DNA from 3 places in the Bacillus sp. ISL-35 genome. Region 3 is predicted to be linked to each of the others. Evidence: riboswitches for the same ligand, from Rfam matches in the RefSeq annotation. Region 3 holds a riboswitch; each other region holds the start of a gene.
The links. Region 3 has a riboswitch for preQ1 ahead of queC (7-cyano-7-deazaguanine synthase QueC). Riboswitches for the same ligand answer to the same signal wherever they lie in the genome.
Positions count from the first base shown of each region.

Region 1: another riboswitch for preQ1. It lies ahead of queF (preQ(1) synthase); the one in region 3 lies ahead of queC (7-cyano-7-deazaguanine synthase QueC).
Region 2: another riboswitch for preQ1. It lies ahead of J7E38_RS11805 (QueT transporter family protein); the one in region 3 lies ahead of queC (7-cyano-7-deazaguanine synthase QueC).

Region 1 covers NZ_JAGGQK010000023.1:48,638-56,808, forward strand. Annotated here, with positions in the region: gene ald (alanine dehydrogenase) at 1-390, shown strand, start outside; gene J7E38_RS21950 (manganese-dependent inorganic pyrophosphatase) at 550-1,479, shown strand; gene J7E38_RS21955 (AmiS/UreI family transporter) at 1,548-2,162, opposite strand; gene J7E38_RS21960 (cytidine deaminase) at 2,299-2,721, opposite strand; gene deoC (deoxyribose-phosphate aldolase) at 2,758-3,432, opposite strand; PreQ1 riboswitch class I at 3,895-3,941, shown strand; gene queF (preQ(1) synthase) at 4,032-4,529, shown strand; gene J7E38_RS21975 (M24 family metallopeptidase) at 4,819-5,916, opposite strand; gene J7E38_RS21980 (metal-dependent hydrolase) at 6,124-6,804, shown strand; gene J7E38_RS21985 (hypothetical protein) at 6,907-7,155, shown strand; gene J7E38_RS21990 (CBS domain-containing protein) at 7,305-8,171, shown strand, end outside.
Region 2 covers NZ_JAGGQK010000007.1:72,967-81,137, forward strand. Annotated here, with positions in the region: gene J7E38_RS11790 (hypothetical protein) at 1-53, opposite strand, end outside; gene J7E38_RS11795 (DUF5667 domain-containing protein) at 207-1,451, opposite strand; cyclic di-GMP riboswitch class I at 1,537-1,619, opposite strand; gene J7E38_RS11800 (pirin family protein) at 1,691-2,536, opposite strand; PreQ1 riboswitch class I at 2,753-2,797, shown strand; gene J7E38_RS11805 (QueT transporter family protein) at 2,803-3,288, shown strand; gene J7E38_RS11810 (sensor domain-containing diguanylate cyclase) at 3,368-4,315, opposite strand; gene J7E38_RS11815 (efflux RND transporter permease subunit) at 4,716-7,778, shown strand; gene J7E38_RS11820 (hypothetical protein) at 7,927-8,171, opposite strand, start outside.
Region 3 covers NZ_JAGGQK010000014.1:120,070-128,240, forward strand. Annotated here, with positions in the region: gene desA (Delta(5) desaturase DesA) at 1-462, opposite strand, end outside; gene J7E38_RS18240 (replicative helicase loader/inhibitor) at 672-926, opposite strand; gene J7E38_RS18245 (SDR family oxidoreductase) at 1,052-1,879, shown strand; gene J7E38_RS18250 (hypothetical protein) at 1,984-2,910, shown strand; gene J7E38_RS18255 (hypothetical protein) at 2,907-3,926, shown strand; gene J7E38_RS18260 (VUT family protein) at 3,945-4,484, opposite strand; gene queE (7-carboxy-7-deazaguanine synthase QueE) at 4,504-5,232, opposite strand; gene queD (6-carboxytetrahydropterin synthase QueD) at 5,225-5,701, opposite strand; gene queC (7-cyano-7-deazaguanine synthase QueC) at 5,701-6,357, opposite strand; PreQ1 riboswitch class I at 6,411-6,453, opposite strand; gene J7E38_RS18280 (hypothetical protein) at 6,527-6,901, opposite strand; gene J7E38_RS18285 (hypothetical protein) at 7,241-7,459, shown strand; gene J7E38_RS18290 (nucleotidyltransferase domain-containing protein) at 7,959-8,171, opposite strand, start outside.

The DNA of each region.
Region 1 (8,171 bases), on a different contig from region 3:
GCTCCTAAGCTTGTGACGGAAGAAATGATCCAGTCCATGAACCCAGGCTCAGTCGTTGTCGATATCGCGATCGACCAGGGCGGAATTTTTGAAACAACTGACAGAATCACAACTCACGACAACCCAACTTATGAAAAGCATGGAGTCGTTCACTACGCAGTTGCCAATATGCCGGGAGCTGTTCCACGGACAAGCACAATTGCACTGACAAACGTAACAGTGCCTTACGCAGTGCAGATTGCGAACAAAGGCTACAAGCAGGCTTGCCTTGACAATGAAGCGTTGCTGAAAGGAATCAACACGCTTAATGGCTATGTAACTTACCAGGCGGTCGCTGAAGCGCATAACCTTGTATACTCTCAAACAAAAACATTATTGGAACAAATTTAATGATTCACCGAGATCCGGAGCTAACCATCCGGATCTTTTTATATGGGTCAATTTTGGACAAAGCTGTTTAAAATCTTTCAATTTTAGCGTATATTATTTATGGGATACGGGTTCTCTAATAGAATGTCCGTGATAAATTGTAACCTGAGGAGTGTCATGATGGATAAAGTACTTGTTTTTGGCCATAAAAATCCTGATACAGATACAATCTGCTCTGCGATTGCGTATGCAAACTTAAAGCAAAAGCTTGGTGTCGATGCAGAAGCAGTGCGTCTGGGCCAGGTCAATGGAGAAACTCAATATGCACTAGATTATTTCAAGGCTGAAGCGCCGCGCCTTGCCGGCAGGGTTTCTGAAGAAGTGGACAAGGTTATCCTTGTCGACCATAACGAACGTCAGCAAAGTGCGGAAGATATTGCTGAGGTACAGATCGTTGAAGTGATTGACCACCACCGTGTGGCCAATTTCGAAACAAGCGATCCGCTTTATTTCCGTGTTGAGCCAGTTGGCTGCACAGCGACAATCCTGAACAAGATGTACAAGGAAAACAATGTTGAAATCGATAAGAATATTGCCGGATTGATGCTGTCTGCGATCATTTCTGATTCCTTGTTGTTCAAATCCCCAACCTGCACAGACCAGGACGTGGCAGCTGCTCGTGAACTAGCTGAAATTGCTGGAGTCAATGCAGATGAATACGGCCTTGAAATGCTGAAGGCTGGAGCTGATCTTAGCAGCAAAACGATTGAAGAGCTCATTTCTCTTGACGCGAAGGAATTTCAAATGGGTGAGTCCAAGGTTGAAATTGCCCAGGTGAACACAGTGGACGTCAATGATGTTCTACTGCGCAAGGTTGAGCTTGAAGATGCATTGATCAAAAAAGTGACTGAAAAGAAACTTGGTTTATTCTTGCTGGTGATCACGGATATTTTAACAAATGACTCGGCTGCACTTGCGATTGGTGAAAAAGCTTCAGCAGTCGAAGAAGCCTTCAATGTAACACTTGAAGACAATACAGCGACACTTAAAGGCGTCGTTTCCCGCAAGAAGCAAGTCGTTCCAGTTTTGACAAATGTACTGGCTAAATAATAGCTAATAAACGAAAACCGTCCTTGCCAAATCAGCAGGACGGTTTTTACATATTTCTGGGTTCAATATTAAGCGAATCTCTCAGATCTTGCAGTTGCTTTTTTCAGCTTGATTGTAATATAGGCAAAATACACAAAAGCGGCAATCGAGAAGTAAATCCATGCTTGCGCTACTTGAGCGCTTTTCCAAAGACCGGTCATGGACAGCAATGCTGGAAAAGTCAGAGTCAGCCATGACTGGACCATGGCTACCTTGCCGATATACGCATCGATTTTCTTGTTCATTCCCATCGACAGGAAGAACAGGAACCAGAGATAGGCCCACATCAGCCAAGTAAGCGTATTGACGATATCTTCAAAATGGATATAGGCAACGAATGCGTAAATAAGGGCTATGACAGCCACCCAAAGAGAGTACCAGCCCAGTCCGCTGCCATCAAGGTCCTTCAATAAAGTCATGCCAACATATAAATAAGTGAAGCCAAATAGAAAGATGCTGGCAAGGCTGTAGATGGTCCAGTTGCTTTGGTCAGATGCGATGATTAAATAGAATGGAACGATGACCTGCATGGCCCCGATAAACAAATTGAATACAGCTACACTTTTCGCATTCGCTTTTCCCAGCAGCATCAAGCTGTTCAGGAAAAGTGCTGCGCCTGATAATAATAAACCTGCGTCTCCCATGATGTATGCCGCCCTAATGAAACTGGACGGCTCTGACCTCCTTTATCGAGTAACGATAGAGTAAATAAGAAAGAGCAATTCCAAAACCCTGTTTGCGAGGATAGAAGGAATTGCCCCTTATGTTAACTTGTAGCTATTACACCATTTTCTTCGACTGATCGACTTTGTCCATATCCTTGGATGTGAAATATCCAGGCAGGATTTCATCAATTGTCGTTTCCTTCACATCACCATTCAGGTTCGAAAGGTAGATTTTAGTATCCTCAGTCGCAAATTCTGCTATAACCTGGCGGCAGGCACCGCAAGGAGAAACAGGACCTTCAGTATCAGCCACGACTGCAATCGCCTTGATTTCTGTGTCACCTTCGGATACGGCCTTGAAAATCGCGGTTCTTTCGGCACAGTTCGTCAGGCCAAACGAGGCATTTTCAATATTGCAGCCAAGATAGACATTGTCATTGCTTGTGATAATTGCAGCGCCAACCTGAAACTTAGAATATGGAACGTATGCTTTGCTTCTTGCATCGATAGCTTTTTCAACAAGCGTTTTTTTATCCATCGTCCATTCCCCATTCCCGAATGATATATTTGTTGCTTAGTATGAAGAGTCTGAAGACAAACCGTTGACGATTGCTACGCCAGAGCTTGCGCCAATTCTTGTTGCGCCAGCTTCGATCATGCTTTGTGCATCCTCAAGGCTTCTCACTCCACCGGATGCCTTCACGCCGATATCTGGGCCAACTGTTTTTCTCATCAATGCGATGTCTTCGACTGTTGCTCCGCCTGTTGAGAATCCAGTGGATGTCTTGACGAAATCCGCTCCTGCACTTACAGAAAGCTTGCAAGCCATTTCTTTTTCCTCATCAGTAAGAAGGCAAGTTTCGATAATGACCTTAGTCAATGCTTTGCCCTTCGCTGCATCAACCACTGCTTTGATATCCTTTTCAACAAGGTCATACTGCTTGTCCTTCAATGCGCCGATGTTGATGACCATATCCACTTCAGTCGCACCATTTTCGATGGCATTTTTCGTTTCAAAGGCCTTTGTTTCTGAAGTTGTCGCTCCAAGAGGGAAGCCGATGACTGTGCAAACTTTTACACCTTCAGCATCCTTCAGGATTTCAGCTGACCTCTTTACCCATGTAGGGTTAACGCATACAGAGGCAAATTTATATTCTTTTGCTTCCTCAGCCAGTTTTACAATCTCTGCTTCGGTTGCATTCGCTTTAAGCAATGTGTGGTCAATCATACCTGCTAAATCTTTAGTCATGTCAATTCATTCCCTTTCGATAAAAAAATATAATGAAACGCTTTCATAATGAAGAAAAATATATAGCTCAAAGTTATTATGTGTTACTTACATGAATAATATAGCAGGTGGTTGAACAAATGTAAATAACCTAATGAACATATGTAAAAATAAACACTGGAAATACACGGAATTGTCATAGTTCCTTTCGTCTTTGTAAAAGGCTCTTTTCTCAATTTGTTGCATTTGACTACAAAATTGGATTAAATGACCTATGTTTCTTCACAAAATTAAAGCTATTAATGAGAAAAGAGCCTGCACACTTAATTCAGAACTACAAAATGGCTTCTTATCACGTTAAAATCGGCTTTAGAATTTTAACAACAATCTTTACGAAAACAAACAGCCTTGTAAAATTTTCTTTTGACTTTAACAGGACATTTCTTTATAGTGGCAATATAAATTGAATACAAATCCTGCATCGCGGGAGAGGTTCATAGCGGACACCCTCTATAAAAAACTATGGATTTGATTCAACCATATCCAGGAGGATGTGGTTTTTTTATTAGCAGGGTTTTCGGCCTCGTTTAGCGTTTGCGGACAATAGTGGAGGCTTTATAATGGCAGGAAGAAAAGATGAGGAAATGAAAGATTTGACGTTGCTTGGAAACCAGGGGACCAAGTACTTATTTGAGTACAGCCCTGAAATATTGGAAACCTTCGAAAACAAGCATCCATACAGGGATTATTTTGTGAAATTCAATACACCGGAGTTTACGAGCCTGTGCCCGATCACAGGGCAGCCGGACTTTGCATCGATTTATATCAGTTATATCCCGGATAAGCTGATGGTAGAGAGCAAGTCTTTGAAACTGTATCTGTTCAGCTTCAGAAACCACGGTGATTTCCACGAGGATTGCATGAACATCATCATGAATGACTTGATGAAGCTGATGGATCCAAGATATATCGAAGTCTGGGGCAAATTCACGCCAAGGGGCGGAATCTCGATCGATCCGTACACAAACTACGGCAAGCCAGGAACAAAATACGAGGAAATGGCAAACTACCGGATGATGAACCACGATATGTACCCGGAAAAAGTCGATAATCGTTAAATTGGAAAAGAGTAGCTGCTGATGCTGCTCTTTTTTTACTGAAAAAAAACACGGATTTTTTTCAAGTCGCTATAAAAATTCAAAATTCGCTATAAAAATCAGATTTTCGCTATAAAAAAATAAAAGTCGCTATAAAAAAGAATTTTTCGCTATATAAAAGGGAAAGTCGCTATAAAAAGGAAAATTCCGCTATGAAAAATAGAAAAACGCTATAAAAAGGGAGCTTCCTCAATAAAAGTCAAAAACAAACCGCCTGGATCACATGATCGCAGGCGGTTTTGGGGTTGTTTTACGATACAAATACCAATTCTTTAGGATATTTCGTTAAAATTTCAATTCCATCCTCTGTGATGACTACATCATCTTCAATTCTTACGCCCGCGACTCCTGGTACATAAATTCCCGGTTCAGCGGTGAACACCATGCCTTTTTCCATTATTAATGGGTTCGTGCTTGTCAATGATGGGTACTCGTGGACGCTGACTCCGAGCCCGTGTCCAAGGCGGTGAGGGAAGTAGTCACCGTATCCAGCATCTTCAATCACTTTGCGTGCAGCAAGGTCAACCTCTGAGCAAGCTACTCCGGCACGAGCTGTATCTAAAGCTTTCAGCTGTGCTTTCAAAACGGTATTGTAGATTTCTTCCTGCTGTTTAGTGACCTCTCCATAGGCAACAGTCCTTGTAATATCTGAGCAGTAGCCATCCATCACAACGCCAAGGTCGAACAAGACGAGGTCACCTTTTTTGATCTTGGTAAGTCCAGGTGTGCCATGTGGTGCGGCTGCATTTTTACCAGTAAGGACCATTGTTGAAAAGGACATTTCTGTAACGCCTTTTTTCTTCAATTCATACTCGATCGCAGCAAGGACATCCAGCTCGGTTTTGCCTTCCTTGATTTCGCTGACTCCTGTCTCGATTGCAAAATCAGCCAGTTCACATGCTTTTCTCAGCCGTTGCAATTCTTCTTCAGTTTTCACCATCCGCATCAGGCGCAGTTTTTCCTCTGCTGATACGAATTCAGCATTGCCCAAAAGTCCAGTCAGCTTTTCATAGCGCTCGACATTCAGCTGTTCCTTCTCGATTGCAATCTTCTTAATCGCAGGAATACGTTTCTTCATCGCATTGAAGGCAAGTTCCATTGAGTCATCTGTATCGCTATAGCCGAGGATTTCAAGCTCCCATCCGGCGTTTTTGGCATTTTCCTTGTCCATTGCCGGGCAAATCATGAAAGGCTCGGCATCCTGGAACACGGCAACAGCCAGCAATCTTTCGTGTGGATCGCTTAAAAATCCGCTCAAATAAAATACATTGTCAGGGGATGTAATAAATGTGACATCGACATCATTGTTCTTCATCCATCCTGATAACGCAGCCAATCTTTCAGTCATAGATATTCCTCCTCTATATGTACATCACACTATGAGAGTAGCAATTACCCGGTCAAAAGTAAAACTTTTAACTGAATGAGTTGTTGGGTATAAAGAAAAATGGAAGCAGGAAATCGCCAAATGGTGTTGAAATAATTTAATGATATGGCTGACTTTTGCAATGGCGTAATTTTTGCAAAAAGAGCCCTGAATGAAAGGAGCGATAATATGAAAGTATCTTATCACGGCCATTCTGTTGTTAAAATTGAAACGAATGGGAAAACAATCCTGATTGATCCATTCATTACAGGAAATGACCTGACCGATTTGAAAGTGGAGGATTTGAAGCCGGATGTGATTATCCTGACCCATGCACATGGAGACCACCTCGGGGATACGGTCGAACTGGCAAAAACACATGATGCCCTGGTAATTGCCAATTTCGAAGTCGCTACATATTTAAGCTGGAAGGGCCTGAACACACACGGAATGTCGATTGGCGGCGCGTATGAATTTGATTTTGGCAAAGTCAAAATGACCCAGGCCTTCCATGGAACAGGCATGGTCACGGAAAACAATGAGATGATTTATGGAGGCATGCCAGCGGGAATCCTGTTCATGGCAGAAGGAAAAACAGTGTTCCATGCGGGCGACACTGGTCTTTTTTCTGACATGAAGCTGATTGGGGAAAGGCATCCAATTGACCTGGCATTCCTGCCGATCGGCGACAATTTTACGATGGGACCGGAAGATGCGGCACTGGCAGCGGAATTCCTCGGTGCAAAGCAAGTTGTGCCGATCCATTTCAATACGTTCCCGCCAATCAAGCAAGATCCCCACGCATTCGTAAAAATGCTGAAAAACAATCAAGGCCGTGTCCTTGAAGCGGGAGAAGCGATCGAATTATAAAAACCATGGCTGCACAAAATTTGTGCAGCTTTTTTATTTACAATGCTTTTTTCTGAGCCTTAAGCATAGATTTGAATTAAGACAACCTATAGGAGGGGAAGAATGAAGAAGAACCGTTACTTATTGTACCTGCTGTTATGCGGCGTCATGCTCTATATTGCATTGCCTGAGCTCAATCTCCAGGCTGGGGGAAAGCAAGCCTTGTTTGCAGGCTCCTGGCTGTTCCTCGCGCTGCTGGTTTTTGCCGGGAATCTGGCGGCTTTTTTATACACGCCGAAAAAGAAGGCCAGCAACGAAAGCGGAAAAATGGGAAGCAACCAGAAAAGAAAATCACGCGTTTACACTGGCTGAGTTTTATCGGCCAGTTTTTCTTTTGATCAGAAACCAACTTCGAAATAAAGGCCTGGACCTTAATACAATTGAATCAAACCCTTTAAAACCTTATAATGTAAATGGATAGAGCTACATTGAACGGAAAATTATGATAAAGGGTGAAGGTCTTGGCAACTAAGCATGAACAAATACTTCAATATATAGATGAATTGCCAATAGGTGAAAAAATATCGGTACGCCAAATCGCCAAGGCGCTTAACGTAAGCGAAGGAACTGCATACAGAGCCATAAAGGAAGCGGAAAATAAAGGGTATGTCAGCACGATCGAACGTGTCGGCACCATCAGGATTGAGCGGAAAAAGAAAGAAAATATCGAGAAGCTCACGTTTGCAGAAGTCGTGAACATCGTCGATGGACAGGTCCTTGGGGGACGGGGAGGGCTTCATAAAACATTGAATAAATTTGTCATCGGAGCCATGAAACTGGAGGCGATGATGCGTTATACAGGTGCGGGCAACCTGCTGATCGTCGGGAACCGCGATAAAGCGCACGAGCATGCGCTAAGAGCCGGAGCTGCCGTATTGGTGACTGGCGGTTTCGACGCTGAGGACCATGTCAAAAAGCTGGCCGATGAATTACAGCTGCCGATCATCTCAAGCAGCTATGATACTTTCACAGTCGCGACGATGATCAACCGTGCAATCTATGATCAGCTGATCAAAAAAGAAATCATCCTTGTCGAGGATATCCTGACACCGGTAGCCGAAACGATTTTCCTCAAGGCGAATGACACTGTGTCGGACTGGTACCGCCATAAGGACGAAACGCTGCACAGCCGTTTTCCAGTCGTCGACCATAATATGAAGGTGATTGGGATGATCACTTCAAAGGATGTCATGGGCCATGAACAGGATACATTGATCGAGAAAATCATGACGAAAAGCCCGATGACCGTCAGTGGCTCGACGAGTGTTGCTTCATCTGCCCATATGATGGTGTGGGAAGGAATTGAGGTATTGCCAGTTGTTGATGAT
Region 2 (8,171 bases), on a different contig from region 3:
AGACCTTCACCATATTTGGCAAAGGTCTTGCTAACAACGATTGTTGCCAACAAAGCCGGGAGTGACCTCCGGAATGACGACTCTGTTGTAAAAGCTACTCCCCTTTAGGAGAACTATTCAAATTTATACTATCATGGTACATAAAAACCTGAAGTCCGTCAAATTTTCTAATTGTATCCGATTTGGCCTCGATTGTACCTGTTAATCTACTTTCCGTTTTTCTCTTTGTTTGAATTACCTTTGCTGTTATCATCTTCCTGCTCGTCTTCTTCCGCTTCTTCATCTTCCTGCTTCTCTTTATTTTTCTTAGCTTCTTTGGCCTTAGTTTCTTCTTTGGCTTTGGCTTTCGCTTCCTCTTTACTCTTCTCTTCAGCTTTTTTCACTTCTTCTTTTTGCTTTTCTTCAGCCTTCTTTTTTGCTTCGCGCCTTTGTTCTTCCGCTTTCTTTTCAGCTTCAGCTTTCTTTTCTGTAACCTTCACAGCTGCTTGTTCAGCTTTCTTTTCTGCACTTGCTTTTTTTTCTATTGAATGTGAAGCAGTAGTTCTCGTATCCGCGCCGGCAACCGAAGCCGCTGCAGTATTAACCTGGTCAGTCGAATCAGGCTCTACATTTCCTTCTTCAGTATCCGTTCCTTCATCCTGATTTACTTCTTCAATATTCGTTTCTTCAGCCTGATTTGCTTCTTCAGAGCCCTCATCTTCAGAACTCTCAGCATTTTCATCTGTATCCGTTTCTTCATCGACTGAAGATTCTTTTTTGCCTGATGCGAGTCCTTTCATCTTGGACGGGTGGACACCCAGCTTCTTGGCTGCCTGTCCAAAGCCAACCTTTTCCTCAGTATATAAAACAGCAATCTCTTCTACTGTCTTGCCAGCTGCCTCTGCAAGCCAGAAGATTTGTGCGATTTGCCCGTATCCCAGCTCCTGTTCACGCAGCTGGGATACCATTTTCTGATCAAGATCCTTTACTACGTTCGCAACGACCTTTGCTTGTTCTGTTGCTTCTGCAACTTCTTCCTTTAATTCATTTTCAAGTTCTTCGGTAAGCCCTTCCTCAAGATTAGCTGCATTTTCCAACTCTTCTGTCAGTCGGTCTTCTCCATCGGAATCGGTCCCGTCTTCAACTATGACCTCCGTGACCTTCTCTTGCGCTTCTTCAAGCGTTTCTAAATAATCTTTAAACGCCTCTTGTACGAATTCTGTCTTTTCCTCCTCTGACATAGCTGCCGCCTCAGCCAGCCTCTCGTTCGCAAACTCTAAAAGCAGCTCGGCTTCCTTTTCATCATCAAAGGTGATTAAAAGCTTCAATTCTTCAAATAATTGATCAAACGTAAATAAAAACTCGTCTGGTGTCGTTCCGGGATCTACAGTTTCTACAACTTCCTCTGCGGATACTCCCGTACCAAAAGCAAGCAGTCCTGTCAAAACCGTTGATGCGAAAAACTTTTTCATTCCAATTTCCCCCACTTATATATTGGAATCAAAATCAAAAAAGTGCTGTCCGAAGAGCAGCACACATAAATCTACTATGTGAACCTTCGGCAACTGGCTGGCATAGTCATGACTTTAGCCCCTGTAGTTTTGCGTCCCCAGGTTTCCCTGGATTTGCCTTTATCGGATTTTAATTCTACTTTTATCATACTTATTCGACAGAAAAAAATAAATAAAAATTTTCGGAGTTTGCCGCTAACTCACTTCGCTTCCCCGCCGAACTTCCCTTCCTGGTAATCGCGGTATGCCTGACGGATTTCTTCCATTGAATTCATGACGAATGGGCCGTAAGCAACAACTTCCTCTTTGATCGGCTGGCCGGAGTAGACCAACACTCTTGAGCGCTTATTCGCTTTAAAAGTTAATCCGCTTAAGCCTTCCCCGCCATCCTTAAAGGTTAACGTGGCTGCTGAAGACTTTTTAAGGTTGACCTGGCTTTCACCAGCTTCAATTTCACCTGATAGTACATAAAGGAACGCATTATGCCCTTCTGGCAGCTCATATGTGAATTCAGCACCTTCAGACAGGCGGATTTCAGATAAGGCAAATGGCACCAAAGGTTCCATCGGTCCCTTTACACCGGCGGTTTCTCCTGAGTAGACCTTTAGTGTGCCGCCATCGAATGGGACAACAGGCGCCTCTTCGTTATAAACATTCTGATAAGAAGTGGTTGTGCCTTTCAGCTCTCCAGGCAAATTCAGCCATAACTGCAGTGTATGGGCAATATCGTGGTCAACCGCTTCCTCGGCATGCCTCGCTCCGCTTCCGGCGTTCATGTACTGGATATCCCCTGCTTCAAGAATGCTGTGCCCTCCATGGTTATCGATATGTTCCAGTCTGCCGTCAATGACAAACGTAATCGTTTGGAAGCCGCGATGTGGGTGATCGGAAAAAGTACCGCGCTTGAACCAGTCCTCAGCCATTAGAATGAACGGATCCAATTCCCTCCACTCCTGCGGGTTCAGTACCAGCCCCGCCTGCACATGGGGCATGCCTCTCTCTTCATATTGAACGGTCCAATGCTTTTTTATATCTCTTTTATACATTTTTATAACCCCTTTCCAGGAACTTCAATTTTCTCAGGACGTTTTTACCTTTTCAGTTTCATTAAATTATATCAATCAAAGGAATTATTTTAAAACAAAGATACTTTAACATGAGATAAATTCATCTCCTCCAGCTCCCAAGTGTCAAACTAGTATTCTAGAAAAATTCTATTGTGAGAAGGTCTTTCATCCTATATAATATACAATTGGCTTTAAAATATCGTGGTTCGTAACCATCCCACGTAAAAAAACTAGGAGAGATGAAAATGAATACGAGAACGGTTGTCCGAAACGGGATTCTGGCTGCATTGTATATCGCCGTTTCTGCTGTCATCCAGCCATTCGGCTTTACCAATGTACAATTCCGCGTATCGGAAATGTTCAACCACCTGATTGTTTTTAACAAAAAGTATTTCTTCGGAATTGTGTTGGGAGTATTTTTAACAAACCTGCTCTTTTCCCCGATGATGGCTTATGACCTTGTATTTGGCGTTGGCCAGTCAGTGATTTCTTTGTTGATTACGATCTTCACTTCTAAATATATCAAAAATATCATCGGCCGTATGATTGTGAATGCTCTGGTGTTCACCTTCACGATGTTCCTTATCGCGCTTGAACTGAATCTCGCATTTCAGATGCCGTTCTTGTTCACATGGCTGACAACAGCCGCGGGTGAATTCATCGTAATGGCTGTCGGCATTCCAGTGATGCTCGCGATCCATAAACGAGTGAACCTCGAGAAGTTGGTATGAATGAACAAACCGCATGGGTTTAATCCATGCGGTTTTTATATGGTTTGCAAGCCATTATTTTCGATTGTGCTTAAGCCGTTTATATATGTACACACTCTTTTTTCCGTCTTTTCGCCTCATACATTCTCGCATCAGCCATGGCCATCAATTCTTCCATCCTGCCCGCGGAGGCGCTGGTGCAGGCATAGCCAATAGATAAACCGATTGGGCAAGTTCGGTTTTTTTGATTATACAGATCAATCGAGGTCTGGATGAATTCAATGAGATTTATGATTTCCTTCTCGTTTTTCCGAAGTATAAGAATGGCGAATTCATCCCCGCCCATCCGTGAAACGAAGATTTCATTAGACTCAAAAGAAGCCAGCAGTTTTGCTGTTTCAATCAAAAGCCTGTCGCCCTGTTTGTGCCCAAAAGAATCATTCGTGGTTTTCAGATTATCCAAGTCGCACATAATGATGCCCGCAGATATGGTCTTTTTATTATATGAATCTGACTGTTTTTGGAAGTAATGCCTATTATGGATCCCGGTTAATGCATCATGATTAATCCGGAACTCCAAGTCTTCCTGGAGCTTGACTTTATCATCAATATTTCGGATGATTCCCTGAATGGCAATCAGCTGGTCGTTGTGATAAACCGGACTTGCGTATTCTTCAAACCAGAGGTACTCTCCTTCATGATTACGCCACCTCTGAAGAATCGGCTGGCAATAATCAAGATTGCCTGTCACCTTGTCATGCAGCTGGTCCACATCATCCGGATGCGATCGTTCAAAGCAGTCATACGGATTTCCCATAGCCGCCTCTACAACCCCTCCTCCCAGATACGTGTCCAGGGACGGACTTATATACTTGAATTTAAATTCCGGCTTAACCTGATAATAATAAATGACGTCCTTTGAACTTTCGACAAGCCTGGCAATCCGCTGTATCTGATCCAGCCCCTCATCCTGTTTCGGCCTTTTCACCCTTGAACGCAGAAGGAAACCTAAACCCAACCCAGCAACTGCTCCTAAAATGAAATCCATTAAAACATCCATCCCCTGTATGTACTTGATGCCACTTCCCATATACTGGATTTTACCATAAATGGAAGGATAGAAATATAGATAAATGTTGAATTCAAACTATTTTTCTCTCTAGGCCATCCTCCTCTCTGTCTATTTCCTATCAGCCTTGAGTCCTATATGAAAATCTGTCTCTGGCTCATTATGGCTTTTTCATTCAAGGGATAAAATGGAAATATCACAGAGAAGATTTCTATTATGACACTCTAGATTATCAGCGTAGGTATTAATATAGAAACTTAATTATATTTTTACAAATTTATAGTTATTTTTTCCTATGAATGTGTGTATAATCTGTTTTTGGGTGAATAAAATAGAAATTTTTTACAATCTTATTTTAAGATAATTTTAGGAGGATTTTATGAAGTTATTAAGGTTTATCATTCAAAGAAAGATTTTAGTCAGTTTGATGGTGGTGTTAGTTTTATTGATTGGCAGCTTTTCAGTTTTGAAGCTGGATAAAGAGCTGTTGCCTTCGATCCAGATGGATGGAGCATATGTGGAAATCAATGCCGGGGAGATGCCGGCGATCGAAGTGGAAAGAACGATTACCACCCCGCTCGAAAAAAAGATACTTGGTATTGAAGGCATCGAGAAAATTGAGTCGACCAGCAATATCGGGAGCAGCTCTTTGCAAATGACGATTGAACGCGGAAAAGGCGATGAGGTTTTCAAGGAAGTGGAATCTGTCGTTAATAATGAAACCTCCGACCTCCCAGGTGTCAAAGATGTAATAGCTGCCCAATACGGCACAAGCCAGGCGTACGATTTCTTCATGGATGTATCTGGTTCCGATATGGAGAAGATGACTGCCTTCGCAAAGAACATCCTGGAACCACGGCTGGAAGACCTTCCTGAAGTCCGTGACGTCTCGCTTTCTGGAAGTGTGGAAAAAGAAGTGACTGTAGAACTCAAAAGAAATGAACTCACGAAAAAAGGGCTGGATGCAGCACAGGTAATGGGCGCGATCCAGCAGGCAAACACTGAGGCCACATTAGGCCAGCTAAGCAATGAAGCGAATTCTCCCTCTTTGAGGTGGAACACACAGCCCGAATCAGTCGAAAAAATAAAGAACCTTCATATAGCTTCACCGAATGGCAATATCAAGCTTTCTGAGGTCGCTGACGTTTCGGTACAGCCGCTGGAAAACTCCTCGCTTGTCTGGAAAAATGGTTCGAAAGATTTCATCTTTGTCCAGGTCGGCAGGGTTGCAGATGCGACACAAATCGAAATGGCTGATGCTGTTCGCAAGGAAATCAAGAAAATCCGCGAAGAAGGCTTGCTCACCGGGGACCTTGAACTGAATGAAATGGTTGCCCAGGCAGATTATGTGCAAGAATCTATTGATGGAGTCACAAGCAATATTCTGATAGGAGCTGCTATCGCTGTCGCCATCCTCCTTCTATTTTTGAGGAATGTCCGCGCCACGCTGATTGTCGGACTGTCTATCCCAACATCGGTACTGCTCACCTTCGCTGCCATGTGGATGTTCGGATATAGCTTCAATATCCTGACACTGATCGGCCTGGGACTCGGAATTGGGATGATGGTAGACTCGTCCATCGTGATCCTGGAGTCCATTTATCGTAAAAAGGAACTTGGTCTGAAGAACATGGAAGCTGTCATTGAAGGAACAAAAGAAGTCGCGACCGCCGTGCTGGCATCGATGATGACGACTATTGTTGTATTCCTTCCAATCGGCCTTTTAGGCGGTGAGATGGGCTCATTCATGATCATTCTCTCAGTCGTTGTCGCGATTACACTGATCAGTTCAGTCATCGTTTCCTTCACACTGATCCCGTCTTTATCCGATAAGTTCTTAAAGCTGAAAAAGAAAGAAAAAGTGAAGAAGGATGGTCCGCTCCTTCGTTTTTACAGCAATCTCATCTCATGGACCATCAGGAAAAAGCGCCACAGTTTTGCCATCATCGGCCTGTTCTTCCTCATGCTTGCCGGCTCGATGATGCTGGTGACGAAAATTCCGATGACAATCATGCCGGATATGCTGAATCGTTATGCTGAAATCATGGTTCCTGTTGAGCCAGGTTTGAGCCTCGAAGAAAAGCAGGACATCGTAACTGAAATGAATAAAGCCCTGGAAGGCATCACAGATGTCGAGACAAATTATGTGATGGATTCAGGGAACATGATGTATACCATTGTCAACATGACAAAGGGTGATGATATTACCCGGGATCAAAAAGAAGTGAATGAAGAAATTCTGAAAGCACTGAGGAATCTCGAAGACACAGTTCCAGTCAAGGGAGCCCAGGCTGCCATGTCAGCTGGCGGCGGATCTCCAGTCCAAATTAACATTTCCGGAGAAAGCGTTGAAGAACTCCAGAAGATTGCCGATGGTTTTACAGGAAAGCTTGCTGAAATCGATGGAATTGTCGGGATTGAGAATTCTATTGAAAGGACTTCTGTTGAACAGGTAGTCCAGCTGAAGGAAACCGAAATCGAAGAAGCAGGATTATCCCAGCTGCAAATCAAGCAATTCATCGAACAGTCTCTCATGCAGATGCCGATTGGCGAGCTGACAATCGATGAAGAAAATATCCCTTTGAAACTGAAGTGGGATGACGAAACAGCCACAAAGTCAGCCTTGCTCGATCTGATTGTCCCAACACCAACTGGCGAGAAAAAGCTGTCAAACTTCATTTCCTTAAAAAGTGAGGAAAATCCAAACGAGATCAAGCATAAAGACGGAGAACGCTTCATTTCCATCTCTGCTGATATTGAAGGCAAGGATCTTGGCGCGATCAACCGTGATGTCCAAAAGCTGATGGACCGCTATGATGTGCCGGCCGGTTACAGCATCACACCTGCTGGTGACATTGAGCAGCAGCAGGAAATGATCCAGGACATGATTTTGATCTTGGCGATCTCCATTTTCCTTGTCTACCTAGTCATGGCTGTCCAGTTCAATCACCTTGGCCACCCGCTGATCGTGATGTCGGTTATCCCAATGACGATAGTCGGCGTCATCCTTGGATTGTTCCTGACCCAGCGTGAACTGAGCGTCATGTCAGGCATGGGCATCATCATGCTGATTGGAATCGTCCTGAATAACGCGATTCTATTGATTGACCGCACCAACCAGCTGCGCAATGAAGGGTATACTGTCCAGGAAGCACTTGTTGAAGCAGGAAAGAACCGCATCCGCCCTATTTTGATGACAACACTGACAACAGTTGGCGGTATGCTCCCATTAGCCCTGGCAACAGGAGGATCAGGAAACTATCAGGCACCGATGGCTACTGCCATCATTACCGGACTGAGTTTCGCTACCCTTATCACCTTGTTGTTGATCCCGGCTGTATACCGCATCTTCACAAGAAGTGCGGAGAAACGAAGCATGTTCAGCAGGAAAGTTAGGAAAAGCAAGACTTCCATTACTCCTGCTCCGAAAGCAGTGAACTAAAAAAGAAGGCAAAACGGTTTCAATCGTTTTGCCTTCTTTTTTATGTATTTCATAAGCACTTATGCTGTTTAAAATATTCCGCCCGCCTGGACGCACTGTGCATAGAGAATTGAGCCCAGGAAATTGGTCCACTAAAAATGGAATCAAATCATTTTTTCTTCTCTGCCATTTGGAGTTCCTGTTTTACAACCTGCTGAAGCTGCTTTGTTCCCTTCGCACCAAAATGAAAAACATTCTTATCCGTATAATAAGTTTCGCGGAATATGATCCCGTTATCAAGCTCGATCCCGATAAACACCCTCTCATGATCACTAAGCTTCTCACTTGAGATTTTCATTGGATCGAACAGCTTCAAGGACAGCCACTCTCTCAAGAATGCCTCTTTGGAGTCTT
Region 3 (8,171 bases):
CATCACAAACGGATTGCGGTACAGTCTGTAGGCAAGCTTCTGCCACATAGGAGCAGCCATATATTCATCAACTGTCAGGACCCAGATGTCGCCAGTTCCGCGTTTATCCAGATTGCTGCTTGTTGCGTGGTGGACAGAATGGTCATGACCCCACTGGCTATAAGGGAACAATGTCAGGACTCCGGTGAGAGTTCCTACCACTTTGTTTGCGGTACGGTTTTTGAAGAAAGAATGATGTGTGCAGTCATGGAAGATGATGAAGATTCTGACCATGAAACCAGCTGCTAAAGCAGCAAACACAAGTGTCAATCCATATGAAATGGAAAGACTTTGAAAGGCAAAATACCATAACGCCAAAAATGGAATAACCGTGTTGACTATTTGAATGATACTCATTTTTGTGTTCGAATTTTCATAAGGGGCGACCTGTTTTCTAAGTTCTTTTGCGTTGTGAGTTGTCATCTTGTTCAATAATTCCCCTTTCGGATTTCTTTATTACTCAAATTATAAATAAGGGAAATGGTTTTGTGCAGTAGCAGGTGTCATGTATGACACATGATAAATGTCATGTGTCGATCTGTTTTTTCAATAAAAAGATTGATACTTCAAGGATTGAAGGTTATTACCTGGTACTAGCAATAACTAATATTTTTTTTAGTTAATATTTCCCGCTATTGATCTTTTATCGAATATTCCTTCAACCAGTCAAAACTTAATCGATTCTTTCCAGTGCCATCAATGAGTTCTGTCAACGTTGGGGGATAAGGATTTCCCCTTATATGTTTAACCAAATTTTCAAAAGTGAAACTATATTTTAAAGAAACACAAATAGACATCCAAATTAAAATTGACTCGCTTTTTACTGTTACAACTGGATATATGTATTCGATTAAAGCCATTAGTTTTAATGCCTCTTCCTTCGTCACCGTTTCCTCCACCATCCTTTCATTCAACAGTAATACATTTTTTCCATGCTGGCCGTAAAGATACATAGCAACTTGACCTTTATCAATGTAAAATGAGAGAAAAAGCTGTCTTGGCGGGTGAACATATGAAGCATGCAATTATTACGGGTTCCTCGAGCGGATTTGGAAAATTGATCGCAATTGAACTGGCCAAATCAGGCTATCAGGTGATTGCCACAATGAGGAATCTTAACAAGAAAGATGGTTTGATGGAGCTTGCAGCGGCTGAAAAAGTGACTGATCAGATTCATTTATTTCCATTAGATGTAACAATTAATGAATCAATCGAAGAGTTTAAGAAGTTCTTGCAATCACTGGATTCAGTCGATCTGCTAGTCAACAATGCCGGCTATGCACAAGGTGGCTTTTCGGAAGAACTTGAAGTGGATGCGTACCGAAAGCAATTTGAGACGAATTTTTTTGGAGTGATTGCCGTCACTCAGGCGGTCCTCCCTATCATGCGTCAGCAAAGATATGGAAAAATCATAAATATGAGCAGCATCAGCGGAAGGTTTGGATTCCCGGGCCTGTCTGCCTATGCAGCATCGAAACATGCGCTGGAAGGATACAGTGAAAGCCTAAGGCTGGAATTAAAGCCTTTCGGAATCAATGTTGTCTTAATCGAACCTGGTTCCTATAAAACGGATATATGGAAAAGCATTGAAGAAGTTTCAATACGGAACCAATCCCCGTATGAATCTTCTTTGGAAGCGATCATGTACGAACTAAAAAACGCTGAAGCCAGTTATGGGAATCCTCACGATGTTGCCAGGCTTGTTGCAGGGATAGCATCTGCAAACTCCCCGCAGTTGAGATATCCAATTGGTAAAGGCATTAAGAACACCTTGCTCATTAAAAATCTCCTTCCGTGGAAAACGATCGAGAAATTCGTGATGAAAAAATTGAATATTTAATCCTCACAGCAGACTCTTTTCACTGGAAAAGGGTTTTTTTATGCAAAAAAAAGGTTTTTTTTACCACTCAGTAGAATTGTTATTAGGCTGAAAGGAGAATTTACATGGTCAATGGATTTAAAATTTTAAAAAGAACTATAGTCAAAGCTGTCTATCTCACGGCTTTAACAGTAACATTCCTATTCGGAATCGCAAGCTTTATTGCTTTTACAGCCTTCTTTGACTTCAATAAAAAGAAAGGTGAACATCTAGGCTTATCAGTTAAACCATTTTATGAAAGGCTGGAAACGGTATTTTCCCAATTAAAGGAGTTTACTCTAAAAAGCTTTCTTGATTATATAGGAAATACACAGGTAATAAATGCTTTTTCAAACTCCTATAAGATTCTTGGAATATCGTTGGTTACCATTATTGTCTTTGGAAGCTTAATAGCATTTCTGGTCGTCCTGTCACCGCTCAGGCTAAGGAGCATGCTCCATCGCTTTCTTGATTATTTCGAAGGTCTTCCAGATCTCTTGTTCATTTTCGCCATCAATATGCTAAATATTTATCTTTTAAAGGAATTTAACTATAAAATTTTTCCGATGTATGGCTTCGGTTCAGCCCGTCCGGTCGCATTTCCTGTTATCGTGGTTTCATTTCTTCCTGCTGTCCTATTTGGCTTATACCTACTGAAAAATATGGAGGATGAAGAGGAAGAACATTATATCCATTTTGGAATGGCAAAAGGTCTGACAAAGATTTATCTATATTCAATTTACATGATTCGCAATATATTGCCTGTTTTTACGATAAAATTCCGTATGATCATATACATGCTGCTTTCGAATCTCATCCTTGTAGAGCATATGTATCATTACGAGACGACTCTCACTAACCTGATTATGTTCGAGATGTTCAGAGGAGAACACGTATTAACACTGATCTATAGTATTGTGATTTTTATCTCACCGGCAATCATTCTTGAGTACCTCATTAAGTTAAGTGTGAAAATGTTGGTCATCAGGAAAAGAGGTGCGTTACAGATATGAAAAAACATAAATACAGAAAAACAAAAATCAGCATCGGCATCCTTCTTGCTTTGCTTGCTGCCAGCATTTTATATGATTTTGTTGGTCCAGAAGACTATCGGTCGATGCTGGACGTGCTTTATGATGAAAAAGGCAATGTATTGGAAAACCCTCCTTACCCGCCCAGTAAAGATTATCTTCTTGGAACAGACCGTGATGCGCGTGACAATCTGCTTCTAATCATTGATGGGTTAAAATATACAATCGCATCTGTTTTGATTGTTTCACTGTTAAGGGTGGCAGCCGGTGCCTTTTTGGGTATAGTCGTAGAGACCTGGGCCCCAGCCCTGAAAGCATTTTTCAAAGCATTTTTTCTGCCCTTCCATTACATTCCATTACTCCTGATCGGAGTTTTATTAATGGATTCGGTCGTATTTATGTACAATGAGATCCCTGTGATTGTGAAGATTGAATATCAGATGATCGTTTTGTTCCTTCTCGGATTTCCCACAGTCTTTTTCTTTACAACAGACTTGGTCAAGGAAATAAATACGAAGTCTTATGTGACCAGCTCCTATCTTCTCGGAGGAAGCAGGCTTCATATACTTCTCAAACAGATCCTGCCACATCTAAAGCCGCAATTCGCCTTATTATTTGTACAGCAAATATTGCAGACACTCCAGGTGATGATGGGTCTGGCGATGTTCGGCCTCTTCCTGGGCGGTCCTCATCAGGAAAAGATTTATAATACACCTTATAAGAAATCAATCACAAACGAACTTGCCGGTTTGACCGGGCAAAACTTCTGGACTTTGAAATATTCTCCCTGGGTGGCTTTCAGTTCCCTTGGCCTGCTTTTGGTTATCTTTATCCTGGTTATTATTATTAAAAATGAGATGGTCGCAAATATGGAAGGACAAAGTCAGAAATATGGCAGATTCTTTTCGAAAACGAAGAAACGAAAGGAAACGGAAACTATTAGTAATAAAAGTCCTGAAAGATTCACTCCTCTTCAAAAAAAGGTGCTCGATCAATAGATCGGGCACCTTTTTTGTCTAGTTAGACATCGCTTTATTGTTGAAAATATGATTAATCGGGTTAAGCAGCATGGCACCTATTCCCTGGATGATGGTTTTAACGATTACCTGGCCTAAAATCGCAGCAGGGACGGCTTCCCATGGCAGGAAGTTTGCTCCCAACGGACTCAATCCCAGCACAACAAATATGATCGAATCCAACAGTCCGCCGACCAATCCACTGTAGAAAATTCTCCAGCTCATTGGCAGTTTTAGTCTTGTATAAATTTCAGTATCAGTCGTTTCAGCAACAGCAAAGCTCAATGCCGATGCAAACACAATCCATAGAGTGTCACCAAGAATGGAAGAAACAATTGCGGATAATACAAGAGCCAAACCAATGAACATGTACGTTTTCGCCCGGCCATACTTATTTTGGACAAGGTCACGAAAAATGAAAGTGGCTCCTATCAATAAAGTCCCCATCGGAACAATGAACATGCCAAACTGAAGTGGTGCAAGTGCCGCTGTAATCACGTTGGCCGTTACAATTGAAATCAAGTATAAAAAGATTCTCATAGTCTTACCTCCTGTTTATTTAAACCCCTCTTTTATTTCCCCAAATATACACATGAAGCTGTGGCAGAACTCTTACATTCTTCATTTCGTTATCAATCATCACTTTTTCAACCAGCCATTCATACTTATCAACCAAGGAAACCATGAGCTTCTGACGGTTTTCGGTAACAATATCGTCATTCCCAACCTGTAGAAAAAAAGTCAGGGCAGGATATCGTTTATGAACCATTTTGGCGTATTCATAATCAATATCATCAAAAATAACGATCTTCAGGCTTCCATTCTGAATTGCGCCTTCTTCAGCCAATCGATCGACAATTTTATCCAGGACTTGAAAATCAGTTTCCATCCCTGAACTAGGCGGTTTTGGCGACAGAGTCAACGCATGAATATCCAGGAACCAATCCTGCCATTTGCTACCCTGGGTTTCCAGGCATATCTTGATATTTTTTTCCTTAAGCAAATGAACAAGACTTGACATGTTTTTCAGCAACGCTGGATTACCTCCTGATATCGTTACATATGAAAATCCTTCTCCACCTAGTGATGTAAGCTCATTCCAAATTTCCGCTGCATCCATTTGCCTGATTAAATCTTTTCCGGACCCATCCCATGTAAACGCTGAATCACACCAGGCACATGAATAGTCACATCCTGCGGTCCGTACAAACATTGTTTTTTGGCCAACAACCATTCCCTCACCCTGGATGGTCGGTCCAAAAATTTCCATAACGGGAATCTTACTCAATCTCCATCCACTCCCGTCTCGCTTCTGCATAACTTGTAGGAGTTTCATAGAGTCTCACGAATTCAACTCTTGCTCCGTCATATAAGTATTTCCTGTTTGCAAGGCCTTCTGCCATATGTTCATAAATCCAGACAACCATATTTTCAGCCGTCGTATTCATCGGTGGCAACGTTTCATTCAAATATCTGTGGTCAAGGTATATTTCTATTTCTGACTTCCAAATATCCTTTATGTCTCCGAAATCAATCATAAGGCCGCGGGCATCAACAAAACCACTCAGACCGAAAATGACTCTATACGTATGTCCGTGTAGATTTTTGCATTTCCCTTCATATTCATGAAGATGATGGGCGGCATCAAAGGTGAATTCCTTGCTGACAAGGACACGTTTTGAGTGATATTTTAACTGCTCTCTCTTTATATCTTCATCTATTTTTTGAAGCTGGTCGACAATACGGAAATCATACATCATGACTCAGCTCCTTCCAGGAACTCATCCAGTCCTTTTTTCCTCAGCCTGCAGGCAGGGCATACCCCGCACCCATCAGCGATGATCCCGTTATAGCAAGTCAATGTCTTTGTCCTGACAAATTCCAATTGCCCCAGGTCATCGGCCAGCTTCCAGGTTTCTGCTTTGTTCAGCCACATTAGAGGTGTATGGATGACAAAGTTTTCGTCCATTGAAAGATTAAGGGTAACATTCAAGGATTTTATGAAAACATCCCGGCAATCAGGGTAGCCGCTGAAGTCCGTTTCACAAACACCGGTTACGATGTGTTTTGCGTTGACCTGACTCGCCAGAACTCCAGCAAATGATAAAAACAATAAGTTCCTTCCTGGAACAAACGTGGATGGCAGCTCCCCGTCCTCTCCATCTTTCACTTCAATTTCGTTCCGGGTCAATGCGTTTGGTGCTAATTGGTTCAGCAGGCCCATATCGAGGATATGATGCTTGATTCCAAGCTCAGCTGCAATGTCCTTTGCACATTCGATTTCTGTCCGGTGACGCTGGTTGTAATCAAATGTGACTGCTTCTACTTCTTTAAATTCCTTTAGAGCCCAAAACAGGCATGTTGTACTATCCTGCCCGCCACTGAAAACGACTACGGCTTTCTCGTTTTTCATGAAAAATTCTCCTTTACAACGAAAAAACAGCACCACTAAGTCAGCAGTACTGTTTTCCCTTAGTTTTTTTGAGAGGGTAGCTAGAACCTCTTCCGCATAGACGGAATATGTAATTTTGACTTATTCATTTTATCACACATTTTATAAAAAGAAAGCTTAATTTATTCCATCATTTTTTCGTTTTCACCAGGTGCTCTTGCCTGAATCGGAGAGCTGACCACTTTTGGTCAATGGAAACATTGCTGACTGCTCTATAGTCTGATCGTTCACTTACGATCGCAAAAAGTGAGTCACGTTTGATATCCGTTTGAACCTTTGAACTCTTCTTTGGGAAGGCAATCCAGAAAACCGCGTCTTGCTTCAATGCTTCCAATGCTTTTGGCAACCATGTCATGATTTCGTCCCTATTGCTCACAAACAAAAGTAAGAAATCATTTTTATCACTCTGCTGTTCGCCTTCCACCCCTAAACGGAATCCATCCGGTGCATTCAATACCAATGCATTGCCTTCTTTAAATCGCAGCTTTTTAACTATTTCATCCATAAAGTTCATCCTTTCAGTGTCAACTCATCATGGCATTAATTATAAATTTTTATAGGGTTAAGAACAATCGACTTGGCACCATTTTAATTGTTAGCACCTCTACTCCCTACATGAATAAAGTGAATGTAGAGGTGATGAATCTTGCCGGAGTGGATAGTGATTTTTTACCCAATAAATTTTTTATCTGCCTACGTTCTTTATATTTATTTGTACAATCGAAGAACGCATATTGATTTTCACCTGGCCAGAAATATAACAATGGTGGCCGCCGCCGGATTAGCGCTGGGAACAGGGCTAATTTTTATCAACTTATATCCGTTACACTTCCTGGAGGCCGCTTTGCTTTCGGTGATTATTGGAGGTTTATCAGGAATCCTGTTCGGCAATCTATTTAACTACAAAACATTATTGACTGGATATCTAATTGGTGTGATCATGGGAATCATGGCACCAATGGCAGGAGCTGCTGCTTCTGAAGGGATTATGTTCCTTCTCACGATTGAGATTGTCATCATCAGCTGTTTTTGCCTGGCTGCCTTTAGAATTTACAAAGCTTAAATTCCAGGTTTTTAAAAGCTTGTTTAAAATGACGACTGGTTCTTGACAACTTTTCGCTCTACTCCTTCAAATCTGTCAAAATAACGTCGGGTTCTTGACAGCTTTTCGCTCTATTCCTTCAAACCTGTCAAAATAACATCGGATTCTTGACAGCTTTTCGTTCTACTCCTTTAAACCTGTCAAAATAACATTCGGATTCTTGACAGCTTTTCGCTCTACTCCTTTAAACCTGTCAAAATAACGTCGGGTTCTTGACAGCTTTTAACTATCCTACTTCAAACCTGTCAAAATAACAGCGGGTTCTTGACAGCTTTTCGCTCTACACCTTTAAACCTGTCAAAATAACGCCGGATTCATGACAGCTTTTCACTCACTATCATCTAACCTGTCAAAATAACATCGGGTTCTTGACAAGTCTCGCTCTCCACCTTCAAACCTGTCAATATTCTATAAGACTGAGAATAAGCAATCAACAGCAGCCAATTTTTTGGCTGCTTTTTCATCTAATTGAAAAACCATCAAACAATCTGCCACCGTATTCTTCTAATATTTCCTCCGCCAATTTTATGACGATTTGCTTGTTTCCGGTTTTGTAATAGGCATCAAACGCTCCAATAAATCTACCAGTAAATTCAGGATCATACCTCGTTAATTCCCTCACTACCCATTTTGACTTGCCGATCCACCGTTTGTTGGTCCTTAAAACAAATTC